Regions from separate parts of the Pseudomonas sp. NFACC43 genome, predicted to be linked through region 2. Evidence: predicted binding sites of a transcription regulator. Region 2 holds the regulator's gene; each other region holds the start of a gene.

What was found. The regulator FliA, encoded in region 2, starts transcription of late flagellar genes. The targets are predictions, from matches to a motif close to CTAAAGTTTNNNNNNNNNNNGCCGNTAA.
Region 1: the regulator FliA is predicted to act here: its motif matches at 961-988, upstream of BT179_RS25085 (methyl-accepting chemotaxis protein).
Region 3: the regulator FliA is predicted to act here: its motif matches at 1,488-1,515, upstream of BT179_RS12405 (methyl-accepting chemotaxis protein).
Region 4: the regulator FliA is predicted to act here: its motif matches at 2,012-2,039, upstream of flgM (flagellar biosynthesis anti-sigma factor FlgM).

Annotation. Positions count from the first base shown of each region.
Region 1 covers NZ_FPKK01000022.1:16,632-20,359, forward strand. The annotation lists gene BT179_RS25085 (methyl-accepting chemotaxis protein) at 1-850, opposite strand, end outside; gene BT179_RS25090 (sigma-70 family RNA polymerase sigma factor) at 1,105-1,605, shown strand; gene BT179_RS25095 (FecR domain-containing protein) at 1,595-2,584, shown strand; gene BT179_RS25100 (TonB-dependent siderophore receptor) at 2,670-3,728, shown strand, end outside.
Region 2 covers NZ_FPKK01000001.1:828,602-832,329, reverse strand. The annotation lists gene flhF (flagellar biosynthesis GTPase FlhF) at 1-914, shown strand, start outside; gene fleN (flagellar synthesis regulator FleN) at 1,029-1,859, shown strand; gene fliA (RNA polymerase sigma factor FliA) at 1,856-2,599, shown strand; gene BT179_RS03585 (chemotaxis response regulator CheY) at 2,766-3,137, shown strand; gene BT179_RS03580 (protein phosphatase CheZ) at 3,156-3,728, shown strand, end outside.
Region 3 covers NZ_FPKK01000006.1:100,283-104,010, reverse strand. The annotation lists gene BT179_RS12405 (methyl-accepting chemotaxis protein) at 1-1,410, opposite strand, end outside; gene bamE (outer membrane protein assembly factor BamE domain-containing protein) at 1,696-1,950, shown strand; gene BT179_RS12395 (lipocalin family protein) at 1,982-2,551, shown strand; gene BT179_RS12390 (formimidoylglutamate deiminase) at 2,664-3,728, opposite strand, start outside.
Region 4 covers NZ_FPKK01000018.1:17,875-21,602, forward strand. The annotation lists gene cheR (protein-glutamate O-methyltransferase CheR) at 1-79, opposite strand, end outside; gene BT179_RS23455 (chemotaxis protein CheV) at 133-1,059, opposite strand; gene flgA (flagellar basal body P-ring formation chaperone FlgA) at 1,138-1,902, shown strand; gene flgM (flagellar biosynthesis anti-sigma factor FlgM) at 2,076-2,381, shown strand; gene BT179_RS23470 (flagella synthesis protein FlgN) at 2,430-2,897, shown strand; gene BT179_RS23475 (flagellar brake protein) at 2,989-3,728, shown strand, end outside.

The sequences.
Region 1 (3,728 bases), on a different contig from region 2:
CCACCGCGACGAACATCGCAATCAGCGCCGAGGTACGGAACTGGCTCAGCGGTGCATAGGCCTTGTCCTCATCGATCGACAGGCCGATGTACCACTGCGCATTCGGCAGGCCCGCCACCTGTGTGAACGAGAGGATCCGGTCCTGTCCGTTCAGTTCCACTTCCTGGATGCCTTTCTCGATGCGCACCGGCGTGCCGGGGTAGATGTCCTTGAGGTTCTTCATCACCTGGTCCTTGTCCGGACTGACGATGACCTGACCGTCGCCGCTGACCAGGAAGGCATGCCCGATGCCGCCGAAATCCACCGAGTTGATGATTCTCACCAGGGTTTCCAGGCTCAGGTCACCGCCCACCACGCCCAGCAGCTCGCCGTTGCGTTTCACCGGCAGGGCAATGGTGACCACCAGGCCGCCGACCGCGGCCATATAGGGCGGGGTCAGCATGGTGCGGTCGGCGGCGACCGCCTGTTTGTACCAGGGACGCTGGCGCGGGTCGTAGCCGTCGGGCATCTTCGCGTCGGGGCGCTGGGTGAACACACCGTTGGCCTGGCCCACGTAGGTGAACTGGAAATTGGAGGTCAGCGCCGGCTGGTCCACAAGCCCCGGCAGGTCGGCACTGACGCCTTGATGGGCGATGTTCTGCGCCAGGTTTTCCAGCACCAGCACCCGGCCGCTCATCCAGTTCTGGACGCTGCTGGCCGTCAACTCGCCGGATTGCTCGATGGACGATTCGAGACTGCGGCCGATGGTGTTGCGCTGCAGATAATCGTTGTAGAGGGTGAACAGGGCGAAAGCCAACACTACTACACCAGAGGCGGCCAGCAGGATCTTATGGCTGAACTTTAGATTCATCGATGAGGACTTCTTCTGCAGAGAGTGGGGGTGCATTCCGGGTTGCAACATTCCATGTGACAGCGCGGGCGGGAGGGAACCCCGCTCCATTTTGGTGCACGCATATTCCTCTGTCGGCAAGTTCGGGAAAAAAATTAGGACTTTAAAAAACTGGGCGACGGAAGGCCGCGACAGTCGAACGGTGGTTGCAAATTCTCCGGACGCTGATGACAATGCGACCTATTATCATTTGTGACACCCAGGGCGTCGCGTTCATGTCATCTCCCGAGTTTGCAGTGCAGGCGCTCTACATCAACCATCACGGCTGGCTTCATACCTGGTTGCGCAATCGGCTCGGCAACGCCGCGGATGCGGCGGACCTGGCCCAGGATACGTTCGTGCGCCTGCTGCAGCGCACCGAGCGCCTGGAACTCAAGGCCCCGCGTGCCTTTTTGCGTACCATTGCCCAAGGCCTGGTCATCGACCACTGGCGGCGGGAAGAGATCGAGCGGGCATACCTCGAAACAATAGCCCATCTGCCGGAAGCCGAAGTCCCTGGCGCCGAAGCCCAGGCCCTGATCCTGGAACTGCTGGAGGCCATCGCCAGGATGCTCGAAGGCCTGAAGCCAAAGGTGCGCCGGGCCTTCCTGCTGGCCCAATGCGAAGGCCTGACCTACAAGCAGATCGCCGAACACATGGGCATTTCCCTGCGCTCGGTGGAACGTTATGTCGCCGATGCGCTGTATCACTGCTACGTGTTGCGCTATGACCACTGACCCCATGGGCCGCCGCAACGGACCCTCGCAGCAAGTGGTCAGGCAAGCGATCAATTGGGTGCTGCGCCTGCGCAACCACGCCGCTCATCCGAGCCTGCGTCAACAGTGCGAGGTCTGGCGCGCTGCCCATCCCGAACACGAACTGGCCTGGCAGCGGGTGCAATCGCTGCACAGCGAACTGACCTCGAACCTGCGAGCCGTGCCCGGCGCCCACATCGCCCTCGAAACCCTGGAGAACAGCGCCCGGCGACTCGACCGCAGGCAGGCCTTGAAACTGCTTTCTGGCGTGGCACTGGTGGGCTGCGCCGCGTGGTTGGGCAAAGACCTGGGCGGGCAGCCATGGACCGCCGATTTCGCAACCGCCACCGGCGAACGCCGAGGCTTCCAGTTGCCGGACGGAACACGGCTCGAACTCAACACCCACAGCGCCGCCGATCTGGATTACACCTCGCAGCAACGCCTGATCACCCTGGCCCGCGGTGAAATCATGGTCACCTGCGGGCGCGATCCGGCGCGACCGTTGCTGGTACGAAGCCGACAGGGATTGTTCGAAGGCCAGGAGGGACGCTTCATCGTGCGCCAGGACAGCGATTGCACGCGCCTGAGTGTCAGCAGTGGCCGGGTGGTGATCCGTTCCCACACTGGCAGCGATGGCGCGCTGATCCAGGTGAATGCCGGGCAGCACTATCTCGTTTCCGCCTCCACGGCGACCGTGGCACCGCCGCTGGACATGGACGCTGGTGCATGGGCGGACGGATTGATCGTCACCCGCAACATGCGCCTGGAGGACTTTCTCAACGAAGTAGGACGCTACCGCCGGGGCTACCTCACATGCGCCGCATCGATCGCCGACTTGCGGCTGTCGGGCGTCTTCCGCCTGGAGGACACCGACAGGCTGCTGGCCGTCCTGCCTCGCACGCTCGGGGTGCAGATACGTTATCGGACCCGCTGGTGGGTCACGGTGGAACGCCCTGCCTGATTTTTTGGCGGGTTTTGGGCGGCTGTCCGGCTAGGAAGGTAAGCAACGCTTTTCTGCCTTCAGCGACTCCAACGGAAACCTGTAAATGACTGAGCGCGTACACTTCAAGACCCCCTTTGGCGGCTCCTCGGACACCGGCCTGCTGCGCCAGGCCATCCGCGCCGCGCTACTGACCACGGCGCTGAGTGCCGGCGTCGCGCCGATGCTGGCGGTCGCCGCCGACAGCGTCAGCACCAGCCGCCAGAGCTACAACATTCCCGCCGGCCCCCTCAGCGATGTGTTGAACCAGTTCGCGCGCCAGGCGGGCATCACCCTGGCCAGTACCCCGGAGCAGACCCGTGGCGTGCAGTCCCCTGGCCTGCAAGGCGAATATTCGGCAGACCAGGCCCTGAGCCATCTGCTCAGCGGTTCAGGACTGGTTGCCGTCAGCCAGGACGGCAGCAGTTATGTCCTGCAGACCGAGGCCGAGGTCAGCACCCTGGCGCTGCCCACCACCGATATCAAGGGCTTTGCCCTGGGTAATGCCCTGGGCAGCATGGAGGGCTACAACGCCACCCACAGCCAGGTCGCCACCAAGACCAGTACCGCCCTGCGGGAAACCTCCCAAAGCGTATCGGTGGTCACCCGCGAGCAGATGGACGACCAGGGTGCACAGACCGTGTCACAGGCCATGCGTTATACCCCAGGCGTATTGACTAACCCCTACGGCGCCACCCACCGCTACGACTACGTGGCGATGCGCGGCTTCAACGATGGCTCGGTGGACAACATCTACCTCGACGGCCTCAAGTCCATGGGCGACAGCGGCACCTACAGTTCGATCCAGATCGATCCGTATTTCCTGGAGCGGGTCGATATCCTCAAGGGACCGTCCTCGGTGCTCTACGGTCGCAGTTCTCCTGGCGGACTGGTGGCGCTCACCAGCAAGAAGCCCTTGTACGAGGCCTATCACCAGATCCAGGCGACGGTCGGCACCCAGGGCCAGCGCGGCATGGGCTTCGACTTCACCGGCCCGGTGGACGACGACAAGCGCATCGCCTATCGCCTGATCGGCCTGGCGGACACGTCCGACACCCAGTTCGACCATAACAAGGAAAAGCGCTTCGCCCTCGCGCCCACCGTGAGCATCGACTTCACCGAAGAC
Region 2 (3,728 bases):
AGCTCAACAGCCTGCGCGAGCTGATGGAAGTCCAGCTCGGCTCCCTGGCCTGGAACCAGCTGCAAGGCAGCCGCCCGGCCCAGGCCAACCTGTGGCGTCGCCTGCAACGCATCGGCCTGTCCGGTCCGTTGGCCCGCGACCTGCTGGCGCTGATCAACGATATCGAGGAGCCTCGCCAGGCCTGGCGCATGCTGCTGGCGCACCTGGCGCGGATGATCGCCACGCCGGAAGTCGAGCCGCTGGAAGAGGGCGGGGTGATTGCGATGGTCGGTCCGGCCGGCATGGGCAAGACCACCACCCTGGCCAAGCTGGCCGCCCGTTATGTGCTCAAGTACGGTTCCCAGAGCATTGCCCTGGTGAGCATGGACAGTTTCCGCATCGGCGCCCAGGAGCAACTCAAGACCCTGGGTCGGATCCTCAATGTGTCGGTGACCCACGTGGACCCGGGCCAATCCCTGGCCCAGGCGCTGGAGCCGCTGCTGCGCAAGCGTGTCGTGCTGATCGATACCGCCGGCCTGCAAGCCAGCGACCCGGCCCTGCGCATGCAGCTTGAAAGCCTGGCCGGTCGCGGTATACGGTCAAAAAATTATCTCGTGTTGGCAACCACCAGCCAGAAACAGGTTCTAACGGCCGCTTATCACAGCTACAAACGCTGTGGTCTGGCCGGTTGCATCCTGACCAAGCTGGACGAAACGGCAAGCCTGGGCGAGGTGTTGAGCCTGGCGATCGGTCACGATCTGCCGGTGGCGTACCTGACCGATGGGCCGCGGATCCCGGATGATTTGCATCTGCCGCGTCGTCATCAACTGGTCAGTCGCGCCGTGAGTGTGCAAATGCAGGACGAACCCAGCGAAGAAGCCATGGCTGACATGTTCGCTGATATCTACCACAGCCCTACCAAGCAGGTCGGCTGAGGTAATCATGAATATTTTTTGTACCTACATCGATGGTCTGCCATGCAATGTTCAGTATGAACGCGCAGCCAGTAATGTGGCCTCCGTCTAAGTAAGACAAGGTAAAGAACGAACATGGGCAGCATGCATCCCGTACAGGTGATCGCGGTGACCGGCGGCAAAGGTGGCGTCGGCAAGACTAACGTGTCAGTGAACTTGTCCCTGGCTCTGGCAGAGCTTGGCCGACGGGTCATGCTGCTGGACGCCGACCTGGGCCTGGCGAACGTCGACGTGCTGCTGGGGCTTACCCCCAAGCGCACCCTGGCGGACGTCATCGAAGGTCGCTGCGAATTGCGCGACGTGCTGCTGCAAGGGCCCGGCGGGATTCGCATCGTGCCGGCCGCCTCCGGCACCCAGAGCATGGTTCATCTGACCCCGGCCCAGCACGCCGGCCTGATCCAGGCATTCAGCGACATTGGCGATAACCTCGATGTGCTGGTGATCGATACCGCGGCCGGTATCGGTGACTCGGTCGTCAGTTTCGTACGCGCCGCCCAGGAGGTGTTGCTGGTGGTCTGCGACGAACCGACGTCCATCACCGACGCCTATGCCCTGATCAAGCTACTGAACCGCGACTATGGCATGAACCGCTTCCGCGTCCTGGCCAACATGGCCCAGAGCCCACAGGAGGGACGCAACCTGTTCGCCAAGTTGACCAAGGTCACGGATCGCTTCCTGGACGTTGCGCTTCAATACGTGGGGGCCGTGCCCTACGACGAAAGCGTACGCAAGGCCGTCCAGAAGCAACGTGCCGTCTATGAAGCCTTTCCACGTTCCAAATGCGCGCTGGCGTTCAAGGCGATCGCCCAGAAGGTCGATACCTGGCCACTGCCGGCCAACCCACGCGGGCATCTGGAATTTTTCGTCGAGCGTCTCGTGCAACAAACAGCAGGGCCCGTGTTATGACAGCCAGCGGTTACAACCATCTCTACAAGAAATCGGCACGGGACGCCCAATACGAATTGATCGAGCGTTACGCGCCCCTGGTCAAGCGCATTGCCTATCACTTGCTGGCGCGCCTGCCGGCCAGTGTCCAGGTCGAAGACCTGATCCAGGCAGGCATGATCGGCCTGCTCGAAGTGGCGAACAAATACGACGCCAGCAAGGGTGCCAGTTTCGAGACCTATGCCGGTATCCGCATTCGTGGCGCGATGCTCGATGAGGTCCGCAAGGGCGATTGGGCACCGCGTTCGGTACACCGTAATACCCGAATGGTCAGTGACGCGATTCGCGCCATCGAATCTAAAACCGGACGTGACGCTAAAGATCACGAGGTTGCGGCCGAACTCCAGTTGAGTCTCGACGATTATTACGGGATTTTGAACGATACCCTGGGCAGCCGCCTGTTCAGTTTCGACGACCTGTTGCAGGACGGCGAGCACGAAGGGCTGCATGAGGATGGCGCAAGTGCCTATATGGAGCCGTCGCGTGACCTGGAAGATGAACGTTTCCAGAGTGCGTTGGCGGATGCGATTGCCAATTTGCCGGAGCGTGAGCGACTGGTCTTGGCGCTGTACTACGACGAAGAGCTGAACCTCAAGGAAATCGGTGAGGTCCTGGGGGTCAGCGAATCGCGGGTCAGCCAGTTACACAGCCAGTGCGCGGCCCGTTTGCGGGGGCGTTTGGGGGAGTGGCGAGCGCGCTGACAGCGGGCAGGGGAGCGCAGCGGACGAGGTTGGCGGGGCAAGTTCCCATCAGTCGCCGTACGGTGCGCACCGGACCGTTGTCGAGTGTTGTGCCGGATTGATTGAAATGGCGCGTTCAGGTGCTGGACACGTTTAAGACTGCTTGGAGGTCGAATTGGACAAGAACATGAAAATCCTCATCGTTGACGATTTTTCAACGATGCGGCGGATCATTAAGAACCTGTTGCGTGACCTTGGGTTCACCAACACGGTTGAGGCCGACGATGGCACCACCGCCATCCCGGTCCTCAACAGCGGGAGCATCGACTTTCTGGTGACTGACTGGAACATGCCCGGCATGACCGGTATCGACTTGCTGCGTCATGTACGCGCCGATGAAAAACTCAAGCACCTTCCCGTGCTGATGGTCACCGCCGAAGCCAAGCGCGAGCAGATCATCGAAGCGGCCCAGGCCGGTGTGAACGGCTATGTGGTCAAACCCTTCACGGCCCAGGCGTTGAAAGAGAAGATCGAGAAAATCTTCGAACGCATCGGTTAATGGCGCCACGGGGGAGCTATGGAGCATAACGAATCTTCAATGGGCGATTTCGAATCGACCCTGAAAAAACATGCCCGCGAACTGGTCGATAGCCTTGAAAAAGGCCGCTTCGGCGACGCTGTCCAGATGATCCACGAGCTCAACCAGACCCGGGATCGTGGTCTGTACCAGGAAGTCGGCAAGCTCACCCGTGAACTGCACAGCGCAATCGTCAATTTCCAGATCGACCCGAACATGCCGCAGGCCGAGGAGGTCTCGCAGATCACCGACGCGACCGAGCGCCTGTCCTACGTGGTCAAGCTGACCGAGGCCGCGGCCAACCGCACCATGGACCTGGTGGAAAGCGCTACGCCCCTGGTCAACGGCCTGGGCGACGAAGCCCAGGCCCTGAGCGCCGATTGGGGTCGGTTCATGCGGCGGGAGGTCGGGGCTCAGGAATTCCGGGAGCTGGCTCGCCGTGTCGACGGTTTTCTGACACGCAGCAGCGCCGACAACCGCGCCGTGGCGAACAACCTCAACGACATTCTGCTGGCCCAGGACTATCAGGACCTGACCGGGCAGGTGATCAAGCGCGTGACCCAACTGGTCACC
Region 3 (3,728 bases), on a different contig from region 2:
AATGCTGGTGATCACCTCAAGAATCTGGCCGATGTTCACCGTGTTGCTGTTCAAGGTTTCGATGTTGCCGCACGAATCGCTGATCTTCGCCGACAGCTGCTGCATGGCGGTGATGGTCTTGTCTACCACCTGCTGGCCATCCTCGGCCAGGTTGCGGGCCTCGCTGGAGTGCTGCGAGGCGAGGGCGGCGTTCTGGGCGATTTCCTGGGCGGCGGCGCCGAGCTGGTTGATGGCTGCGGCAACGCTACTGGTGCGCGAGGCTTGCTGGTCGGAATTGAACATCGAGGAATTGGAGGCACTGACCACGCGCAGGGCGACTTCGTTGACCTGGCCGGTGGCCGAAGCCACTTCGCGGATCGAGGTGTGAATGCGTTCGACAAAGCGGTTGAACGATGTGCCCAGGGCGCCGAATTCGTCGTGGCCATGGATGGTCAGGCGCCGGGTCAGGTCGCCTTCGCCTTCGGCGATGTCATGCATCGCGCGGCCCATGGTCAGCAATGGCTGCATCAGCACGCGGATCAACATGCCCAGCAGGGCAATGATGAACACCACGGCGATGGCCATGGCGATCAATGCCGAGGTGCGGAATTCGCTGAGCATCGCCAGCGCCGTGTCCTTGTCCAGTACCAGTGCCACATACCAATCGGCGCCCGGCACGCCATTGACGCGGGTGAAGGACATGAACTGGGTCTTGCCGTCGAGTTCGACTTCCTTCATGCCCGGGCTGACTTGTGGTGCGCCGTTGGGGTAGGCCTCGGCCAGGGTCTTGAGCACACGCTTGCTGTCGGGGTGGATCAGGATCTTGCCGTCGGCGCTGACGATGAAGGCATGGCCATGGCCCCCGAAGTTCAGCGAGTTGATGATGGCGCTGACGCTCGACAGGTCGATGTCCGCACCGGCCACGCCGATCATCTGGTTCTGATGCTGGACCGGGGTGGCGACAGTGATCACCAGTTTGCCGGATGAGGCCGCGATGTAGGGTTCGGTGACGATGGTCTGTTGAGCGCTGTTGGCGGCCTTGTACCAGCCACGGGCACGGGGGTCGTAGTCGGCGGCGCGATTACCGGCCGGAACCGAAAACATCACGCCGTCGGTGCCGCCGAAGTAGCTGAGCTGGAAATTGCCGGTGTACGCCGGCAGGCCGACCGCGCGTTTGAGGCTGTCGGCGCTGCTGCCGTCCACGGCGATCTGCTGTGCCAGCGACTGGAGCAACTGGATGCGACCCTCGACCCAGGTCTGGATGTTGCGGCTGGTCAGGCTGCCGAGTTCCTGCATGGAGGTTTCGGTGCTGGTGTGCAGGCTCTGGCGCTGGCGATAGTCGTTGAACAGGATGAAACAGGCGAATGCGACGGCCACCACGAGGGCGGCAGCCAACAGAATTTTGTGGCTGAATTTCATGTTTCTGGTCATTAAGAAAGCTACCGAACAGAAGCTGGTCAGGAAGGGGGCGTCAATGTGCCATAACGCGATTTTTGGCGCTGGTCTTTTTATCGGCTCCCCGGCGTCGCGATTCAGGTGCTGATGACGTATTCCCGACGAAATGCACGACGCCGTCACAAACTGGTTGATTTACCGACGAAGTGCCTGGGTTTGGCCCAATAAATAGCCGGTTCCCCGGGGAACCAGATGACGGTTTTCTCTTCTAAGGTTCTGGTTGGCACCCTGCCACCTCCCTTCCGCTCCAGGAGTTACCCGATGTCCCTGCGTTCTATCGCGTTGTTGTCTTTGTGCGTCTTTCTGGCCGCCTGCAGCAAAGTCAACCAGGAAAACTATTCGAAGCTGTCGGCCGGCATGTCCAAGGCCGAAGTCGAAACGTTACTGGGGAAACCGACCGATTGTTCGGGCGCGCTCGGCATGTCCAGTTGCACCTGGGGCGACCAGAAAAGCTTTATCAGCGTGCAGTATGCCGGTGACAAAGTGTTGATGTTTTCCGGCCAAGGCCTGAAGTAAACCGAGGCCAGAGGCCTGCGGGAGAAAAATAATGATGCGGTTATTGTTAGTGCTTTTAGCTGGCCTGGTACTGGCCGGCTGTGCCACTTCTGGCGAAGACCCGTTGGCGCCCAAGACCGTCAACAGTGTCAATCTCAAGCGTTACCAAGGGACCTGGTACGAGTTGGCCCGCCTGCCAATGTATTTCCAGCGCAACTGCGCGCAATCGGAAGCTCACTACACCCTCAAGCCCGACGGCAACCTGGGTGTACTCAATCGCTGCCTGACTTCGGACTGGCAGTGGGAAGAAGCCAAGGGCACCGCCAAGCCACAGGTGCCGGGCAAGACCGACAAGCTCTGGGTCGAGTTCGATACCTGGTTTTCCCGCATCCTGCCGGGTGTGGCAAAGGGGCAATATTGGGTGCTGTACGTCAGCGAAGACTACAAGACCGCCATCGTGGGTGACCCGAGCCGACGCTACATGTGGCTGCTGTCCCGTACGCCCACCGTCAATGTCGACGTTCGTGAAGAACTGCTCAGCAGGGCGCGCCAGCAAGGCTACGACACGACACGGTTGATCTGGCGTGCGTCGGATCGGCAGATGGCCCGAACCTCGGATTGAACCGCTTCGAAGAACCCCTGTGGGAGCGAGCCTGCTCGCGATGACGGGCGTCCAGTCAACCTCGTGTTGAATGCGAAGGCCTCATCGCGAGCAGGCTCGCTCCCGCATTTCGTCAGTCCAGGAGTTCGCGCAAGACTTGGGCAAACGCCCGGGCGCTTTCTTCTTCCCCGGCATGACGTCCATCGCGCACGACCCATTGCCCGCCGACCATCACATCACGCACCTGACGATCCCCGCCGGCAAACAGCCAGCGATTGAGTATCCCGTCGCCCCTGGCAGTGGCCAGGTAAGGGTCGTTGCCGTCGAGCACCAGCCAGTCGGCGCGTTTGCCGACGTCGAGGGCACCGACCGCTTGCCCCAGCGCCTGGGCGCCGCCTTCCAGGGCCGCATCGAACAAGGTGCGGCCGACCATTGGCTGGTCTGGTCGATACAGGCGGTTGCGCCGTTGATCCCGCAGGCGCTGGCCGTATTCCAGCCAACGCAATTCCTCCACTACGCTCAATGACACATGGCTGTCGGAACCGATGCCCAGGCGTCCACCTTGGGCGATGAAATCCACCGCCGGGAAAATACCGTCGCCCAGGTTGGCTTCGGTGGTCAGGCACAGGCCGGCGATCGCCCGGCTCCTGGCCATGAGGGCGACTTCGTCGGCGTTGGCGTGGGTGGCATGCACCAGGCACCAGCGCGGGTCGACCTCGACGTTTTCGTACAGCCATTGCAACGGACGGGCGCCACTCCAGCCCAGGCAATCGTCGACTTCCTTTTGCTGCTCGGCGATATGGATGTGCACCGGGCAATGGCGGTCGCTCGCGGCCAGCACGTCCTGGATCTGCCCGGGCGTCACGGCACGCAATGAGTGGAAGCACAGGCCTAGCGCCTGGGTCGGTTGTGCAGCCAGAATCGGCTGCAAGCGTGTTTGCAGCTTGAGGTAGTTTTCGGTGCTGTTGATGAAGCGGCGTTGCCCTTCGTTGGGTGCCTGGCCTCCGAAACCGGAGTGGCTGTAGAGCACTGGCAGTAGGGTCAGCCCGATGCCGGCCGCCTGGGCGGCGTGGCTGATGCGCAAGGCCAGTTCAGCCGGGTCGGCATAGGGTGTGCCGTCGGTATCGTGGTGCACATAGTGGAATTCGGCGACCGAGGTGTAACCGGCCTTGAGCATTTCGATGTACAACTGCCGGGC
Region 4 (3,728 bases), on a different contig from region 2:
TGTTTTCACCAAGCAAGATGCCACAGGCTTTTTCCAGGAAGACCCGGAACTGTTCGAAATCCAAATTACCCGTAGACAAGATACCGCCTCTTTCATTGTGTTGATTTGCCGGGCGCAAGACGCGCCCGACCTTTATTCCGCGGCCTTGATCCGGTCGACCACCCTGGAAGCCAGGTCATCGGGCCGGAACTTGGCGAGAAAATCGTCGGCGCCGACTTTCTTGACCATCGCCTGGTTGAACACCCCGGACAACGACGTATGCAGGATGATGTGCAGTTTCTGCATGCGCGGATCGCTGCGGATTTCCGACGTCAGCGTGTAGCCGTCCATCTCTGGCATTTCGATGTCGGAAATCATCATCAGGAACTCTTCTTCCGGCTTCTTACCATCGTCGACCAGGCTGCGCAGGTAGTCCAGCGCTTGCCGGCCGTCGTTCAATGCCACGACCTCGACACCGACGGTCTGCAGGCAACGGGTCACCTGCTTGCGCGCCACCGATGAGTCATCGACGGTCAGCACGCGCATCGAGATGGCCTTGTGCTGGGTTTCGGCATCCACCACGCCCACGGAGATGGTCTCCGGCGTCGGGGCCACTTCGGCGAGGATTTTCTCCACGTCGATGATTTCCACCAACTGGTTGTCGACCCGGGTCACCGCCGTCAGGTAGTGATCACGGCCCGTGCCCTTGGGCGGCGGATGGATCTCCTCCCAGTTCATGTTGACGATGCGTTCCACCGAGCGCACCAGGAAACCCTGGGTCTTGGTGTTGTACTCGGTGATGATCACAAACGGATTGCTCTGATCCAGCAGCGCACCGGCACCAGTGGCCATCGCCAGATCGAGAATCGGGATGGTCGCTCCCCGGATATTCGCCACACCGCACACGACGGGACTGGATTTTGGCATCAACGTCAGCTTGGGGCATTGCAGCACCTCACGGACCTTGAACACGTTAATCCCATACAACTGTTGGCCATCGAGACGGAACAACAACAGCTCCAGGCGATTCTGACCGACCAGCTGCGTGCGCTGGTTTACCGAATCCATCACTCCCGCCATGCCCTGACTCCTACCTAACGCTAATGTGTCCGACGCGCATTCATCACTAAACGGCACGGGGCTTGCTATTCAACCGGCATGAACGCACAAACGACATTTTCTCGACGCTTGACCACTCATTGCCGCCACTGGCTAGGTGCGCTGCTGGCTGTCTGCCTGTTCGCCTCGGGCGGCCGTGCCCTCGCCGATGCTCCGGTTACCTTGCCTGATCTCCTTATCGGCGTCACTCAGGGCTTTCTTGAATTCACCGTAGAAGACTACCTGGCCTCCAGTCAAACCGAAGGTCGTTATGAAATCGAAGTCAACCAGCTCGATCCCCGCCTGCGCATGCCAATGTGCGACAAGGAATTGACTGCCTCGCTGGAGAGCCCGGCCAGGCCCCTGGGGCGGGTCACGGTAAAGGTTCGTTGCGACAGCGCCGCGCCGTGGACGGTGTTCGTGCCAGCCCAGGTGCGCCTGTACCGCGAGATCGTCACCACGACCCGCCCACTCAAGCGGGCCGGCATCGTCGAGCCACAGGACGTGACGCTGCGTGAACGCGACGTCAGCCAGATCACCCAAGGCTTCCTGACCTCCGTCGACGAAGCCATCGGTCAGAAACTTGTCCGACCAATGGTAGCCGATCAGGTGGTAACCCTCGTGCACCTGGAACAGGCCGAAGTGGTTCGCAAGGGCGATCAGGTCGTCATCACCGCCCGTAGCGGCACCCTGGCCGTAAGAATGCCGGGCGAGGCGCTGTCCAACGGCGGCATGCGTGAGCAGATCCGAGTGAAAAACCTCAACTCCCAACGCGTCATCAAGGCGCAAGTGATGGCCCCAGGCCAAGTGGAAGTGGCTATGTAGCGATCCGGTAGAGACGGGTAGAAAGCTGGCGCTTGCCCCCGCCGTTCCCTAGACTGTGCCTTATGCCAAGGCAAGCGCAGACGTGCGCACGTTCATTGAATAAATGAGCCTAAAGTTTTTTTGGGAATGGCCGAGAACATGGCAAGCGTCCAAATACCCAGAGGTTTTTTACCATGGTCATCGATTTCAATCGTTTAAACAGCTCTTCACCCCTGACAGGCACCACGCGCACCAACGCCAGCAAGGAAACCGAAAAATCCTCGCCGGTCGAGCAAGCCACCACTGTCAGCAATGGGGAGTCGGTACACCTCAGCGATGAGGCTCAACAGTTGCAGAAGGTCACTGACAAGCTGCGCGATCTACCTGTTGTCGACAAAGGCCGCGTGGCCGAGTTGAAGGCAGCAATCGCCGATGGCAGCTACAAAGTCGACAGCAACCGTGTAGCCAGCAAACTGCTCAACTTCGAAGCCCAGCGCTAGGCAGCCGCCTGCGCCAGGCTTTTGGACGCTTAAGACCCAAGGCCAGCCATGCACGACACTACTTTATTGCAACTGATCATCGACGACTTCGTTCCAGTCCAGCAGTTACTGGAACTTTTGCAGACCGAATCCCTGGCGCTGCACGGTCGCGACATGCCGCTGCTGGAAAATATTCTGGCGCAGAAACAGGCATTGATCATTTTGCTCGATCAGCATGGCCGCAAGCGCAGCGAGATTCTCGCCAGCCTCAACCTGCCCACCAACCAGGGTGGACTGGAGCAACTGGCGAGCCAGTCGCCCATCGGCGATCAATTGTTGTCCCAAAGCGCGGCGCTCAACGACCTGCTCGCCCAATGCCAGGCCGCCAACGCCAAGAACGGCCAGTCGATCCAGGTCCAGCAGGCCGCTACCGCCAACCAGTTGCGCATCCTCAATGGCGGTGAAATCCCGACGCTTTACGATGCTCGCGGCTCGACCGCAAAAATGGTCAAGCATCGCCCGCTCAGCCAGGCATGAAACGAACGATGCCTGCGCTCTATCAACGTGCGATACATGCTGGCAAAATGCTGGCTATTCGTAGTCGTATTTAGCCTGGAGATTGACCCCCGTGTTCAATGCCTCAAACGCGGATGATGCTCCGCAGCCCCCCAAGGTTCTCACCACGCCTCTGGAAATCTCCGGCAACCTGAGGATGCTGCAAGAAAGCCATGATCCGCTGATCATCACCTTCCATGAACGCAGCCAGCGCTTCCAGAGTTACCTGGTCGATGTCGACCGCGAGAAGAACGCCCTCGCCCTGGACGAAATGATCCCCCGCGACGGAGAACGCTTCCTGCTGGCAGGCGAGCCGTTCCGGGTCGAGGGTTTCCATGATGGCGTGCGCATCGCATGGGAAGGCAACGGGCCGTTGACCATCGAAGACTCCAGCGACGGTCGCTGCTATCGCGGCGCCCTGCCCGAGGAAGTGGTCTACCACCAGCGTCGCAATGCCTTCCGTGCCGCCTTGAAACTGGCGCAACTGGTGAGCATCGAACTGGGTGGCGAGAAGCTCAAGTCACCGGTGGACGGCAAGCTGCTGGATATTTCCGCTACCGGCTGCAAGCTGCGCTTCGAGGGCGACATTACCGAACGCCTGCAATTGGGCCAGGTCTACGAACGCTTCATCGCCGCCCTGCCGTTCGGCAACATGACCGCACCGGTCGAACTGCGCTACCTGCATTTTGAAGAAAGGATCAACACCACCTTCGCCGGCGTGCGCTTCCACAATATCAGTGGCCTGGTGCAGCGCCAGGTCGAGCGCTTCGTCTATCAGCTACAGCGCGAAGCCCGTCGTTTCGATAAAGACGA